2 regions of the Novosphingobium pentaromativorans US6-1 genome follow, and region 1 is predicted to be linked to the other one. Evidence: predicted binding sites of a transcription regulator. Region 1 holds the regulator's gene; the other holds the start of a gene.

Region 1 (7,209 bases):
CAATCGTCGGCATCTTGGCGATCAGGCGGTGCGAGCTGATCTTGCGGTGCTCGGGATCCGAGATGTCGGTCGAATCGTGGTAGAACGCCGAAAGCGCGCCGACGACGCCGCACATGATCGCCATCGGGTGCGCGTCGCGGCGGAACCCGCGATAGAACGTGGCGAGCTGCTCGTGCAGCATGGTGTGGCGGCTGATGGTGAACTCGAACTTCTCGAGCTCTTCCTTGTTCGGCAGTTCGCCGTTGAGCAGCAGATAGCTGACTTCCATGAACGACGAATTTTCAGCCAGCTGACCGATCGGATAGCCGCGGTGGAGCAGGACGCCTTCATCGCCGTCGATGTAGGTCAGCGCGCTTTCGCAGCTTGCAGTCGAAGTGAAGCCCGGATCGAACGTGAACATCCCGGTCTGGCCGTAGAGCTTACGGATATCGACGACATCGGGGCCGACGCTACCTTTCAGGACAGGGTAGTCGTAGTCCGCTCCACCTGCGGACAGTTTAGCCTGATCACCCACCAGTTCTTACTCCTTATACCTGTGACCCGGCCGGGACTTCGGCCTGTGCGGCAATGCGCGCGAGGCTTTCGTTCCTGCCGAGCAGAACCAATACGTCGAAAATTCCCGGCGAGGTCGTTTGACCCGTCAGGGCTGCCCGCAAGGGTTGCGCGAGCTTGCCGAGGCCCAATTGGAGGTCCCCGGCCATTGCTTTCAGGTTGGCTTCCAATGCCTCCAAAGTCCAGTCGGATTCCCCCGACAGACGCTCATGTATGATCGCCAGGCGCCCCCGCGCCTCGTCGGTCAGGAGAGCTTGCGCCTTCTCGCTCATCGCGAGAGGACGGGCGGCAAACAGGAAGGCGGCGCCTTCTGCAAGTTCGTTGACGTCCTTCGCTCGCACCTTGAGGACCGGCATGGCTTTCTCGAGCAGGACGGGATCTGCGTCTGCGAAGCCATTGGCCTTAACGAGCGGGACGACGAGTGCGGCAAGACGGGTGTCATCCGCCTCGCGCAGGTAGTGTCCGTTGAGATTCTGCAACTTGGCAAGGTCGAAACGGGCAGGCGACTTGCCGACATGGGCAATGTCGAACCACTCGACCGCCTGGTCGCGGGCGATGATTTCCTCGTCGCCATGTCCCCAGCCGAGCCGCAGCAGGTAATTGAACAGCGCTTCGGGCAGCACGCCCAGGTCATCGCGATAGGCATCGACGCCGAGCGCGCCGTGGCGCTTGGATAGCTTGGCGCCGTCCGGGCCGTGGATCAGCGGTACATGGCCGTAAGTCGGCACCGTCCAGCCCATGGCGCGGATGATGACAAGCTGGCGGAAGGCGTTGTTGAGGTGATCGTCGCCGCGGATGACGTGGGTCACGCCCATGTCGTTGTCGTCGACTACGACAGCCAGCATGTAGGTCGGCGTGCCGTCGGAGCGCAGGATGACGAAGTCGTCGATCTCGACGTTCTGGACCGTGACCTGTCCCTGCACGAGATCGTCGATTACAGTCTCGCCATCGCGCGGGGCCTTGATGCGCACGACGTAAGGGCGATCGTTCGGCCAGGTCGCGGGATCGGCGTCGCGCCATTCGCTGTCGATGCGGAAGGGGCGGCGTTCTTCCTGAGCCTTCTGGCGGCGCTCGGCGAGTTCCTCGGTCGAGAGGTAGCAGCGATAGGCGTGACCGGATTCAAGCAATTGCGCGGCCACTTCGGCGTGGCGCTGCGAGCGGGCGAACTGGAATACAGGTTCTTCGTCGCCTTCGAGGCCGAGCCAGGTCAGGCCGTCGAAAATCGCGTCGATGGCCGGTTCGGTCGAACGGGCGCGGTCGGTGTCTTCGATGCGAAGCAGGTACTTGCCGCCGTGATGGCGGGCGAAAAGCCAGTTGAACAGCGCCGTACGGGCGCCGCCGATGTGAAGGTAACCCGTGGGCGAGGGGGCAAAGCGCGTAACGACGGCTGACTGGCCGCTCGATCCGCTCGATGCACTGCCGCTTGCCATTGTAATTCCCTTCCTGTCCTATGTTAGCCATGGCCAGCCAAGCCACAGCCGGTGATGATGAAAATGCCCGCCACGGCCTTGTCGGGGGCGCTGCATTGCAGCATCGGCCATGGAACAGCAAGAGCGACTTGTCGAGGGTTTTGGCGGCCCTGGAACGATTTCTTTCGCAAGCCGGCTTCGATCGCGGGCCATGGCTGGTCGTCGCCTTCGCGGCCGGAATCGGCACATGGTTCGGGCTCCCCGGACCACTCTACTGGAGCGCATTTGCCGGTGGGGCCATCGCAATAGCGGCGCTCGCAGGATGGGTCTGGCCGGATCGTGAGCGTTTTGCGCAGCTGAGATTGGCGATATGCGCCGTTTTCCTCATGTTTTCTGCCGGTTGCCTCACCGTGTGGGCCAAATCTGTGCTCGCAGGACAAGAAGCGATCGAAAGGCCGATATCGGGCGTGTTCCTCGGCAAGGTCCTGGGCGTGGACGAGCAGCCGGCCTTGGAGCGCGTGCGATGGATCGTGGCCGCCCGAGAACCGGATTCGGGGGTGCCTATCAAGGTTCGCGTCAATGTTCCGGCCGACCCCGATGCCGCGCCCGTATCGCCTGGGGCAGTGATTCGCTTCGAGGCGCGGCTGATGCCGCCCGCCGCCCCGATGTTTCCGGGCGGTTACAATTTCGCCCGGACCGCCTGGTTCTCCGGACTTTCCGCAAGCGGGAGCGTGACGGGCAGGGTCACGATCGTTGAGCCTGGGACGGGCGACGACGGGATCGATGCCATGCGCACAGCGCTTTCCCGGCATGTGCGTTCCCGCATGGCCGGTTCTGAGGGCGGGATTGCCGCGGCGCTGGCCAGCGGAGACCGGGGCGGCATCCTCGAGGAGGATGCACAGGCGATGCGCGACGCTGGCCTCGCGCATCTGTTGGCAATCAGTGGACTGCATGTCAGCGCGGTGATCGGCGCCGCCTATTTTCTGGCCTTGCGACTTCTTGCGCTTTGCCCGGCACTGGCGCTGCGTTTGCGGCTTCCGGTCGTGGCAGCCCTGTGCGGAGCGCTGGCCGGGATCGCCTATACTGTGCTGACCGGATCGCAGGTGCCCACGGTCCGTTCCTGCATCGGGGCGATGCTGGTCCTGATCGCGCTGGCGCTGGGGCGCGAAGCGCTTTCGCTGCGGATGTTGGCGGTTGCCGGCTTCATTGTCCTGCTGGTCTGGCCCGAATCGCTGACCGGCCCCAGCTTCCAGATGAGCTTTGCCGCCGTACTCGCCATCGTGGCGCTGGCGACCTCCGGGCCAGCGCGTCAGTTCCTGGCACCGCGAGAGGAGTCGTGGCTCTCGCGGCTGATGCGCCAGGTAGTCATGCTCTTCGTGACGGGCTTCGTGATCGAAGTCGTCCTGATGCCGATCGGCTTCTACCATTTTCATCGCGCCGGTGCCTACGGGGCGCTTGCGAACGTGCTTGCGATCCCGCTTACGACTTTCGCGGTCATGCCCTGCATTGCCCTCGCGCTGCTGTGCGACATTGTGGGACTGGGCGGGCCGTTCTGGTGGCTGGCGGGGCAGTTCATCGACCTACTGCTTGGCCTCGCGCACAAGATCAGTGCGCTGCCGGGCGCCGTTTCGGTTCTGCCTGCCATGGGGACGGGCGGTTTCCTTCTGTTCGTAACCGGCGGATTGTGGCTCGGCCTTTGGAGCGGGCGCGTGCGGCTGCTGGGACTGGTGCCCGCCTGTTTCGGCATCGTCTGGCTCATCCTGCTCGAGCCGCCGGACATTCTCGTGACCGGCGATGGCCGTCATGTCGGACTGCTCGACGATAGCGGCGATGGGCTCGTCACCTTGCGCGACACCGGCAGCGATTATGTGCGCGACAATCTTCGCGAATTCGCAGGGATCGAAGGCGAATTGACGCCCCTCGCATCGTGGCCGGGTTCGAGATGCAATCGCGACTTCTGTTCGGTACGGATCGATCGAGCCGGTCGATCGTGGGACTTGCTGATCGCCAGAGGCCGCGACCAGGTGCCCGAGCGGTCGCTGGCAGCGGCCTGCGACAAGGCCGATATCGTCGTTGCCGATCGCTGGCTGCCATGGAGCTGCAAGCCGCGCTGGCTCAAGGCCGACCGGACCATGCTGGACAGGACCGGCGGGCTTGCCATCAGGCTGCGCGGCAAATCCGTCGAAACAGTGGCGGCAGGGCAGGGCCGCCATGGCTGGTGGAACCCGCGCGGGCCGTGATTTCGGCCCTGTCCGGAGAGTACGCCTTCCGGAGAGTACGCCTGAGCGGCACGCCTCCCCGGGGCAAGCTCAGTGATAGCGGCGCAGCAGCCCTGCGAGCTTGCCCTGAACCTCGATCTCGTCAGGGCCGTAGATCTGCGGTTCGTATGCGGCATTGGCGGGCACGAGGCGAACCATGCCGCCATCGCGCTGGAGATACTTGAGCGTCGCTTCTTCGCCGCGAACCAGGGCGACGACGATTTCGCCGTCGCGTGCGGTGTTGGTGCGACGGATCAGGGCAAAGTCGCCGTCGAGAATGCCGGCCTCGACCATCGAATCGCCCGAAACCTCAAGCGCGTAGTGTTCCCCCGAGCCGAGCAGGGCTGCCGGAACCGGAAGCATCGACTGGCCTTCGAGCGCCTCGATAGGAACGCCGGCAGCGATGCGACCGTGCAGCGGAATTTCGATGACGTCGTTCGCCGGTTCAGGCTTGCGTTCGGGCTGCTTGAGTGCGGCAAGGGCGTCTATGCCGGCAGGAGCGGCGGCCTTCGTCGCAGGCTTGCTGGTGACGTCTTCGGGCTGGCGCAGGATTTCCAGCGCGCGGGCGCGGTTTGGCAGGCGGCGGATGAAGCCGCGTTCCTCAAGCGCGGAAATGAGGCGGTGCACGCCCGACTTCGACTTGAGGTCGAGCGCTTCCTTCATCTCTTCGAAGCTGGGCGAGATGCCGCTTTCTTCAAGCCGGACCTGAATGAACTTGAGCAATTCATGCTGCTTGCGCGTCAACATCTTCGTTGCCTCTTTCTCTGCGTCCCCGAGCGTTGTTCTGCTTGTGAACAATGAGAGAACAATTAAGCAACAGATTCTGGAACGTCAAGCAATACCGCCGTTTTCGAGCAGGAACACCCGCACCGTGTCTCCGGGCGTGGCGGCCGGTGCATGCGCGGGGCGATCGATCAGCACATTGCTGGCCGCAAGGGCGCTGAGTGCACCGCTGTCCTGCAGCGTCATGGGCGCCACGCTCTCGCCGTTCCAGTAGCCGCGCAGGAATTCGCGGCGGTGGCCGATGGCTCTGAGAGATCCGTCCAGAACGGTCGAGATCTGCATTGGCAGCGAACGGTTTGCTCCGAGCATTGCGCGCAGCATCGGCAGGACGAAGAGATAGGCGGTGACCATGCTCGAAACCGGATTGCCCGGCAGGCCGATGATGATCTGCGTGCCGCCGCTGCTGCGTTCGCGCGTGGCAACGAGGATCGGCTTGCCCGGCTTGATGGCGACGCGCCAGAAGTCGAGCCTTGCGCCCCAGCGTTCGAGAGCCGGGCGCACGAGATCGTGATCGCCTACCGAGGCTCCGCCGCTGGTGACGATCATGTCGCAATCGGCGGCCTCGTCGAAAGCGCCGATCAGCGCATCGAGCGTGTCGGTCACGGGCCCGATTCGCTGCGCCTCGACCGGCAGGGCGCTGACCAGCGAGACCAGCATGGCGCCGTTGCTCGCGGGGATCTGGTGCGCAGGGCAGGTCTCCGGATCGGCGGCCAGTTCATCGCCGCTGTCGATCACCGCGACTTTCGGCATGCGGCGCACCGGCAGGTGGCGATGACCCGCGGAGAGGGCCAGCGCGATATGCGCAGGGCCGATGCGGACTCCTTCGCCCAGCACTTCTTGCCCCGCCGTGAAATCCATCCCGCAAGGGCGGATGTGCTTGTGCGGCGGTTCGGGCAGATCGCCGCTGAGAGTAATGCGGTCGCCTTCCCGCCCAAGGTCTTCCTGCAGGATCACGACGCCGGCATCGGCGGGCATGATCGCGCCGGTCGAGATCCGCACGGCCTCGCCCTTTTGCAGCGTGCCGGTAAAGGGGTGGCCTGCGGCGCTTTCACCGATCACCTGCCATGGCCCGGTGAGGTCGCCTTCGATCATTGCATAGCCGTCCATCGCAGAGAGATGAGCGGAAGGCTGGGTGCGCCGCGCCAGCAGCGGTTCGGCCAGGAAGCGGCCCAGCGCGCTTTCGACGTCGACGCGCTCGACCGCTAGTGCTTCGGCCAGTGCAAGCAGGCGGGCCTGGGCATCTTCGAGCGGGATCGGCGCGGGACCTGCCATCAGTGCCGGTCCTCCGCGCGCCAGGTCCCGGACTTGCCGCCGCGCTTCTCGATCAGGCGGATGTCGCCGATGACCATGCCCTTGTCGAGCGCCTTGGCCATGTCGTAGATCGTCACCAGCGCCACGGAAACGGCCGTGATGGCTTCCATTTCCACGCCGGTCTTGCCGGTGAGCGAGGCCGTCGCCGTGGCCCTGACGGCTTCGTCCTCGAAGCTGAAATCGACATTGATCGCATCGATGGCGAGCGGGTGGCACATCGGGATCAGGTCCCCGGTGCGCTTGCCCGCCATGATCCCGGCGATGCGCGCGGTGCCCAGCACGTCGCCCTTGGGGGCATCCCCGGCGCGGATCGCCGCGAGTGCCTCGGCCGACATCGTGATCCGCCCCGAGGCAATGGCGAGCCGCTGCGTCTCTGCCTTGGCGCCGACATCGACCATGCGCGCCGTCCCGTCCGAATCGATGTGCGTGAGGCTCTTGTTCATCTCAGACCTTGAAATCCTGATGAGGTTTACACGGTTTACACAGTCCAGAAGCGCCAGCGGAGCGGCCTCGCAGGACCGGTAAGCGTGCGGTTTCGGGGCCGGGTACATTCGCGCTCATGCCCCATGGATGGCAGATTTCCCGGCTGTAGGACAGGGTGGGCTTCGCGAATGCCATCGGCCCGAAGTTTATCCTTCGAGCAGCGCCCGCGTTGCCGCCTCGACATCGTCATGACGCATCAGGCTTTCGCCAACGAGGAAGGTGCGCGCGCCGCACTGCGAGAGACGCTGCAGGTCGGCATGGCCGTTGATGCCGCTTTCACTGACGAGCAGCGTGCCTTCCGGTGCGAGCGGGGCGAGCCGCTCGGTCGTGGCGATGTCGGTGACGAAGCGCTTGAGGTCGCGGTTGTTGACGCCGATCAGGCGCGATTTGAGCCGGGCCGCGCGCTCCATTTC
Region 2 (7,209 bases), 450 kb from region 1:
GCGCCGGTTGACTATGAGTTCTGTTTTTGTTCTCATGCAGATTATGTCCCGAATCGCCGATGAGATCCTGTTCACACACATCGAGGTCGCGCTTGCGGTTGCGTCCGAAGCAACGCTTGTCGGGCTCGGTGCTGACGACCCGCGAACCCAGCGTAATGCTCGTGTCGATCTCGCGCGCCATCTGGTCGAGCGCATGCAGGGCTTGGAGATTGAAGGCGACTCGAATGCAGGCAGGAGCTCTCAGCCCACTCTCTTTCCGGGCGATCTCTCGCCGATGGGCTGACCAGCATTGAGACCTGGCTGAGGCCGTTTTGGCTTATTGCAGGCGCGTCGGGCGATCCTTCCCCATCAGCTCTGCAACGCGTTTGGCGATGGCTTTCCAAGTGGCGATGCCCGCCTCGTCCGTTGCCAGCGCGAGCGCGCCGATCTGCTCGGCGACATGAAGCGGTGCATTCTCACCATGGGTCTTCAGGACCTGGTTGGCACAGGCCCAGAGTTCCCAATCGCTCAGCATCAGCCGAGACGTCCAACAAGGCCGAGGAAGAACGCTATCAAACCGTAGCCCACGACACCGCACGCCAGGAGAAGTTCAATATTGAATTTGGAGCGGGGAGGGCGGGGTTGTCCTGCTGGCCAGATCTGATCGCAGATGAGCTCGTTGAACCCGGCGCGGCGTCCGCAGACTTCCACTTCGCGTCCGAGCAACCGACGTGCTCCACGCCCGGTGTCGAGCTCCCACACCCCGCCGCCCGAATGCAGTTCAAGTCCGAAGGGGCCTTCGGCAAGACGGCCTGTCAGACAGAGTTCCGGGCCTAGCGGCATGCAGGCCCTTTCCAGTAGCGATCCCAACGCAGCACTGTGCGTGTCTGGATCATCGAGCAGGAGAGATCGGCTCCGTTCCGCAATCGGCACCAGGCAGCCGTCCGGTTGCCGCCTGCCGATCCTTCCGACCGGCACGTCAATCTCGGTCCGCGAACCACGACGTGCCCTGTCGAGATGGTCCCGCGAGGGCCGCCAAGAAGATCGACGAGAGCGTCACGCGCTTCGATAGCCGACGCGTCGGGACATGGCTGATTGGTCCGGCATGTCCCGTCCATTTCGCGTGCGGCGATTCCTGCAATGCGGACATGGGGGCCTTCGGCGCACCATATGGGCCCGTCGCCATCCCACACATGCGTGGGCGTGCAGGTAAAGGTCTGGCCGGCGGCGACGATCGAGGCAGCGAGGAAGGCAAGCATTGGCGAGCTATCTAGCGAAGCGCGCGGCCGAACCAAAGCACGCGGCCGACGATATTGATCGTCCGCTTCTCCAGGCCACGCCAGCTGGGATAGGCCGGATTGTCGCTGAGCACAGAGACCCGTTTGCCTTGTGGCTCGATTGCCACCCGCTTGACGCTGAGCATGTCATCCATGCGCAGCACATAGATCCCGTCGCGCAGCCGCGACTGCCCATCGTTGAGATCGACCATGACTTCATCACCGTCATGCAGCGTTGGCTCCATCGAGTCCCCGTGCACGGCGATGATCGAAAGGCTCGTCGCCTTGCTTGCTGTCAGACGGCGCAGCCACTTCTCGTCGAACCCGAACTGGGCGCATTTGGATTCCATTTCGGCCAAAGCGCCGTGCCCTGCCGAGGCTTCGACATCGAGAACCGGGACATGGACCAGTTCGACGACCGGGCCGGATCGCCGTTCGGGCGCACCGAGGATCTTCTCGTCTACTCCGAAGAAGCGGGCGAGCACGGAGCGGTCCTGCTCGTCCAGTTGCCGGGGACTGCCACGGCGGATGTATTGCTGGATGTAGGCCGCGTTGCGTCCGAGAAGGCGGGAGATCGAGGAGTAATTACATCCTCGTTGCTGGATCAGATCGTCCAGGGCTTTGCGTGCATCTTCCATCGCTGCGGGTCCTATCGCATCCGTCTAGGAAATTCGATCCTAGACTCTAGGAAGCCTTCCTAATAAGAACATAACAAGAACACAAGCGGAAAGCGAGTCGAAGGCGATGGAGCTCCTGGACCAGATTGAGGGCTATTTGACGCGTAGCGGTACGAAGGCCAGCATGTTTGGTAGGCAGGCCGTCGGGGACCCACGGTTTGTTCAGGATCTTCGCGAAGGTCGCCGGCCGAGACGTAAGACGCAGGAGCGGGTGAGGCAATTTCTAATGGAGAAGAGCTCTTCATGACCGTGCCGTCGAGAAGCGAACCGTAGGCGGTCTCGGCTTGTTCTCACCCCCGTTCACGTTCTAGTGATGGCGCATGAATGCAGTTGAGATCGAACAGGCAATTTCGGAGTTAGCGGAGCTTCCCTTTGACCGGGCTGAGTTCCCGTTTGCGTTCCTTGAAGCATTTGGAAATAAAGCCACAACGCTCAAGAAGCTGCGTAGCGGGGCCTCAAACGCGTCCGATCTGCTGGGCGGCGTGCTTCAGCGTAGCAACATCCATATCGCCACCTGTGACGTCGGGGCCGTTGACCAGGCGCTCAAGGCGCTGCGCGAAAGTCCGAAGACCGCCGCGGCCAAGGCCAAGTTTATTCTTGCCACCGATGGAGAGGATTTCCAGGCGGAAGACCTCAATACCGGTGAAACGGTCGCCTGTACCTTTGCCGACTTCCCCAACCACTTCGGCCTGTTCCTGCCCCTTGCCGGCATTACGACCGTCAAGCAGATCCGCGAGAGTACGTTCGACATTCGGGCGACGAGCCGACTGAACAAGCTTTACGTCGAGCTGCTGAAGGACAACCCGGAGTGGGCGACGGCCGAGCGCCGGGCCGACATGAACCACTTCATGGCCCGGCTGATCTTCTGCTTCTTCGCCGAGGATACCGACATCTTCAACGGTGAGGGATTGTTCACCCGGACCATTGAGCAGATGAGCGCACGGGATTCGAGCAACACACACGAGGTCATCAGCCAGATCTTCCAGGCGATGGACACCCCCACGCGGCACGAAGGTAAGCTGGACGAGCGCTATCGCAAGGCAGCCGGTACGCCGCGCTGGGCGGACGTGTTCCCCTACGTCAATGGCCAGCTGTTCTCAGGCAACACGGATGTGCCGCGCTTCAGCCGGATCGCGAGGGCTTACCTGATCCAGATCGGCAACCTGAACTGGAAGAAGATCAATCCCGACATTTTCGGCAGCATGATCCAGGCGGTCGCCGACGACGAGGAGCGCGGCGCGCTAGGCATGCATTACACCAGCGTGCCCAACATCCTGAAGGTGCTGAACCCGCTGTTCCTCGACGACCTGCGGGCGGCGCTCGAAGACGCGGCCGACAATGGCCGCAAACTGCTCAATCTGCGCAACCGCATGGCGCACATCCGCGTGTTTGACCCGGCATGCGGATCGGGAAATTTCCTTGTCATTGCCTACAAGCAGATGCGGGAGATCGAGGCCGAGATCAACGTGCGCCGAGGCGACGCCAACCGGAAGTCGGCCATCCCCTTGACCAACTTCAGGGGTATCGAACTCCGTGATTTTCCGGCCGAGATCGCGCGCCTGGCCCTGATTATCGCCGAGTTCCAGTGCGACGTGATTTATCGAGGGCAGAAGGAGGCTCTGGCCGATTTTCTTCCTCTCGACAGCCAGAACTGGATCACGAACGGGAACGCGCTGCGACTTGATTGGCTGGCACTTTGTCCGCCGGCCGGGTCCGGGGTCCGTATGCAGGCCGATGACCTGTTTGGCACACCGTTGGATCAGTCTGAGATCGACTTCGAGAATGAAGGCGGCGAGACCTACATCTGCGGCAATCCCCCTTATATTGGGGACAAATACCAGACGAAGGAGCAGAAGGACGATCTCCGGACCTTTAAGTCCGGAAAGCAGGAGGTCCGCGCGGTCGACTATATAGCAGGCTGGTTTTGGAAGGCGTCAGACTACATCAGGCACGGAGGACGCTTTGCCTTCGTATCCACCAACTCCATCTGCCAAGGGGTTCAAGTGCCGCTGATCTGGCCTAAGATTTTCGGCAACGGACAGGCCATCTTTTTTGCGCACGAGAACTTTATGTGGGGCAACAACGCCGCCCGCAATGCGCAGGTCACCTGCATTATTGTTGGCGTCGCCGATGCCCAGGAACGGCGGAAATTCATCTATTCCGACGCGGCACGAAAGGAGGTTGCCAACATCAACCCCTACCTGTCGCCTGGCGACACCGTCATCGTGGCAAGGGCATCCGAGCCGATTTCAGAGGTTGGTGTGATGTTCGGGGGGAATATTCCGCGAGATCAGGGCAACCTCTTGCTCTCGACAGACGAGATGCAAGCGCTTGTGAATGAATACCCGCAGTCAAAGCCTCTGATTAGGCCGATCGTGGGCTCGGCCGAATTCATTAACGGCCTGCGGCGATACTGCCTCTGGATTTCGGACGAACAGGCCGAACTGGCTTTCTCAATTCCTCCGATCGCGGAACGGCTTTCAAAGATCCGGGAGTATCGGCTGAACGGTAGCGAACGCGGGCGCGCCGGTTTAGACACTCCCTACAAGTTCGAGCGGACGATTATCGGTAACAGGCACACCATCGTGGTGCCAAGCGTCTCTTCCGAACGTCGTGAATATTTGCCGTGTGGGTTGATGCCCCCGGACGTGCGGGTATCTAACCTGGCTCTCGCCATCTACGACGCGCCTCTCTGGAACCTTTCAGTTGTAGCCTCCCGGCTGCACCTCGTTTGGGTCGGCGCCGTCTGCGGAAAGTTGGAAACGCGTTACCGCTACTCCAATACCATGGGATGGAACACTTTCCCGATACCGACCACGTTGACTGAACAAGGCAAGGCCGACCTTACCCGCTGCGCGGAGGACATCCTTCTCGCGCGAGAGGCCCATTTCCCGAAGACGATTGCCGAACTCTACGATCCCGCGAAGATGCCCGACAACCTTCGACATGCACATGAGCGTAATGACGAAGTGCTGGAGCGGATCTATATTGGACGGAAGTTCCGTAACGACACCGAACGGCTCGAGAAGCTTTTCGAGCTCTATACCAAGATGACCGGCAAGAAGGCGGCCTGAACTGCATGGCAAACGGCGATATCATTCCCACGGTCACCTTCCGCCCCGCCGGCACCGGTGCGACGGCTAGGGCGAACGAACTCGGCATGCGGCCGATGCAGGCCCGCGCCTATGACAAGCGGGGCGAGCAGTACCTGCTGATCAAGTCGCCGCCAGCCTCTGGCAAGTCCCGCGCTCTCATGTTCATCGCGCTCGACAAGCTGACAAACCAGGGCGTGAAGAAGGCGATCGTCTGCGTGCCGGAGCGCTCGATCGGTGCGAGCTTTGCAAGCGAACCGCTCAGCAAGCACGGCTTTTGGGCCGACTGGGTGGTCGCCCCCCAGTGGAACCTGTGCAACACGCCCGGCGCGGACGATCCCAAGGTGGCCAAGTCAAAGGTCAAGGCCGTCGGCGAGTTTCTCGCCGGGGATGATCGGGTGCTGGTCTGCACCCACGCCACGTTCCGCTTCGCATTTGACGAGCTTGGGGTGGAGGCCTTCGACGATACTGTCATTGCCATCGACGAATTTCATCATGTCTCGGCGGATGCTGGCAACCGGCTTGGCGCCCAGCTTGCGCAGCTGATCGGGCGCGACAAGGCCCACATTGTCGCCATGACCGGCAGCTATTTCCGGGGCGATGCCATCCCCGTGCTGGCGCCAGAAGATGAGGCGAAATTCGAGACCGTCACCTACACCTATTACGAGCAGCTCAACGGCTATGAGCACCTGAAGGTGCTCGACATCGGCTACAGCTTTTACATCGGCCGCTACACGGACAAGATCTCAGCGTTGCTCGACCCGACAGTGAAGACCATCGTCCACATTCCGTCGGTCAATTCGCGCGAGAGCCTCAAGGACAAGCACCGCGAGGCCGAGGACATCATGAACCACCTCGGCGACTGGCATGGCGTCGATCCAGATACAGGCTTCCATTTGGTGCGCACCGCTTCTGGCGGTACGATCAAGGTGGCCGACCTGGTCGACGACGACGCGGCCAAGCGCGACAAGGTCGTGGCCTCGCTCAAATCGCCCAAAGCCCGGACCAACCGGGACTTCGTCGACATCATCATTGCGCTTGGCATGGCCAAGGAAGGGTTTGACTGGATCTGGTGCGAGCATGCGCTGACCGTCGGCTATCGCTCCAGCCTGACCGAAATCATCCAGATCATCGGCCGCGCAACCCGCGACGCTCCCGGCAAGACGCGGGCGCGCTTCACCAACCTGATTGCCGAGCCAGCGGCAGACGATCCGCTCGTGGTCGATGCGATCAACGACTACCTCAAGGCGATTGCTGCCAGCCTGCTGATGGAGCAGGTGCTCGCGCCCCGGTTCGAGTTCACGCCGAAGGATGCCGGGCCGAAGGAAGGGTTCGACTACGGCGAAGACGGCTACAAGCCCGGCGAGACTAATATCGGCATCAACGCCCAGGGCCAGATGCATTTCGAGATCAAGGGCCTGAAGCTGCCGACCAGCATCGAGGCGACGCGGATCTGCCGTGAGGACCTCAACGAAGTGATTGCCAGCTTCGTGCAGGACAAGTCGGTGGTGGAACGCGGCATGTTCGATCCTGACGTAGTGCCCGAGGAACTGTCTCAACTGAAGATGGGCAAGATCATCCGCGAGAAGTATCCCGAACTGAGCGCCGAAGACCAAGAGGCCGTGCGCCAACATGCGATCGCGGCGATGAACGTGACGCAGCAGGCCAAGGCCATGATGGGTGGAGACGTCGTTGACGGCGAGATCAAGGCGAACACCGCCTTCATCGACGGCGTCCGCAAATTCGCGCTCAGCGTCACTGACCTCGACATCGACTTGATCGATCATGTCAATCCGTTCGACGCGACCATAGCGGTGATGGCCAAAGCCATGGACGAGAAGACGCTGCTCCAGGTGCAGGCGGTGATCAACGCCAAGAAGGACAAGCTGACATACGAGGATGCCCGGGCGCTGGCGGAGCGCGCGCTGGAGTTCAAGCGTGAGCGTGGTCGGCTGCCCTCGCTGATCTCGCAGGACGCCTGGGAGCGCAAGATGGCCGAGGGCATTGCCTTCCTTCAGCGCCATGCTGCACAGGCCGGCGCTGATGGCTGAACTGAGCGACCTCGAACTGCTGGCGGAACTTGGCGTCGACATGACGCCCGAGGTGCAGCGCGCGCTCACGCCGCTGCAAGAGCGGATTGTCGCGGGGTTCGAGGACATTCAGCGCTTCGTTGCCGACAATGGC

Evidence for each region. The regulator LexA, encoded in region 1, represses DNA repair genes until DNA is damaged. The targets are predictions, from matches to a motif close to GTTCCNCNCTTGTTCT.
Region 2: a site for LexA is predicted at 1,971-1,986, ahead of JI59_RS05050 (S24 family peptidase). Genes of this name have one in related genera too.

What each region holds. Positions count from the first base shown of each region.
Region 1 is NZ_CP009291.1:644,591-651,799, forward strand. It holds gene JI59_RS02950 (citrate synthase) at 1-514, opposite strand, end outside; gene gltX (glutamate--tRNA ligase) at 528-1,982, opposite strand; gene JI59_RS02960 (ComEC/Rec2 family competence protein) at 2,012-4,201, shown strand; gene lexA (transcriptional repressor LexA) at 4,271-4,966, opposite strand; gene JI59_RS02970 (molybdopterin molybdotransferase MoeA) at 5,051-6,274, opposite strand; gene moaC (cyclic pyranopterin monophosphate synthase MoaC) at 6,274-6,756, opposite strand; gene trpC (indole-3-glycerol phosphate synthase TrpC) at 6,943-7,209, opposite strand, start outside.
Region 2 is NZ_CP009291.1:1,090,216-1,097,424, reverse strand. It holds gene JI59_RS05065 (hypothetical protein) at 44-283, shown strand; gene JI59_RS05060 (DUF6961 family protein) at 317-514, opposite strand; gene JI59_RS27305 (DUF5818 domain-containing protein) at 514-822, opposite strand; gene JI59_RS26105 (thermonuclease family protein) at 813-1,238, opposite strand; gene JI59_RS05050 (S24 family peptidase) at 1,250-1,894, opposite strand; gene JI59_RS05040 (class I SAM-dependent DNA methyltransferase) at 2,254-5,007, shown strand; gene JI59_RS05035 (DEAD/DEAH box helicase) at 5,013-7,076, shown strand; gene JI59_RS05030 (GIY-YIG nuclease family protein) at 7,069-7,209, shown strand, end outside.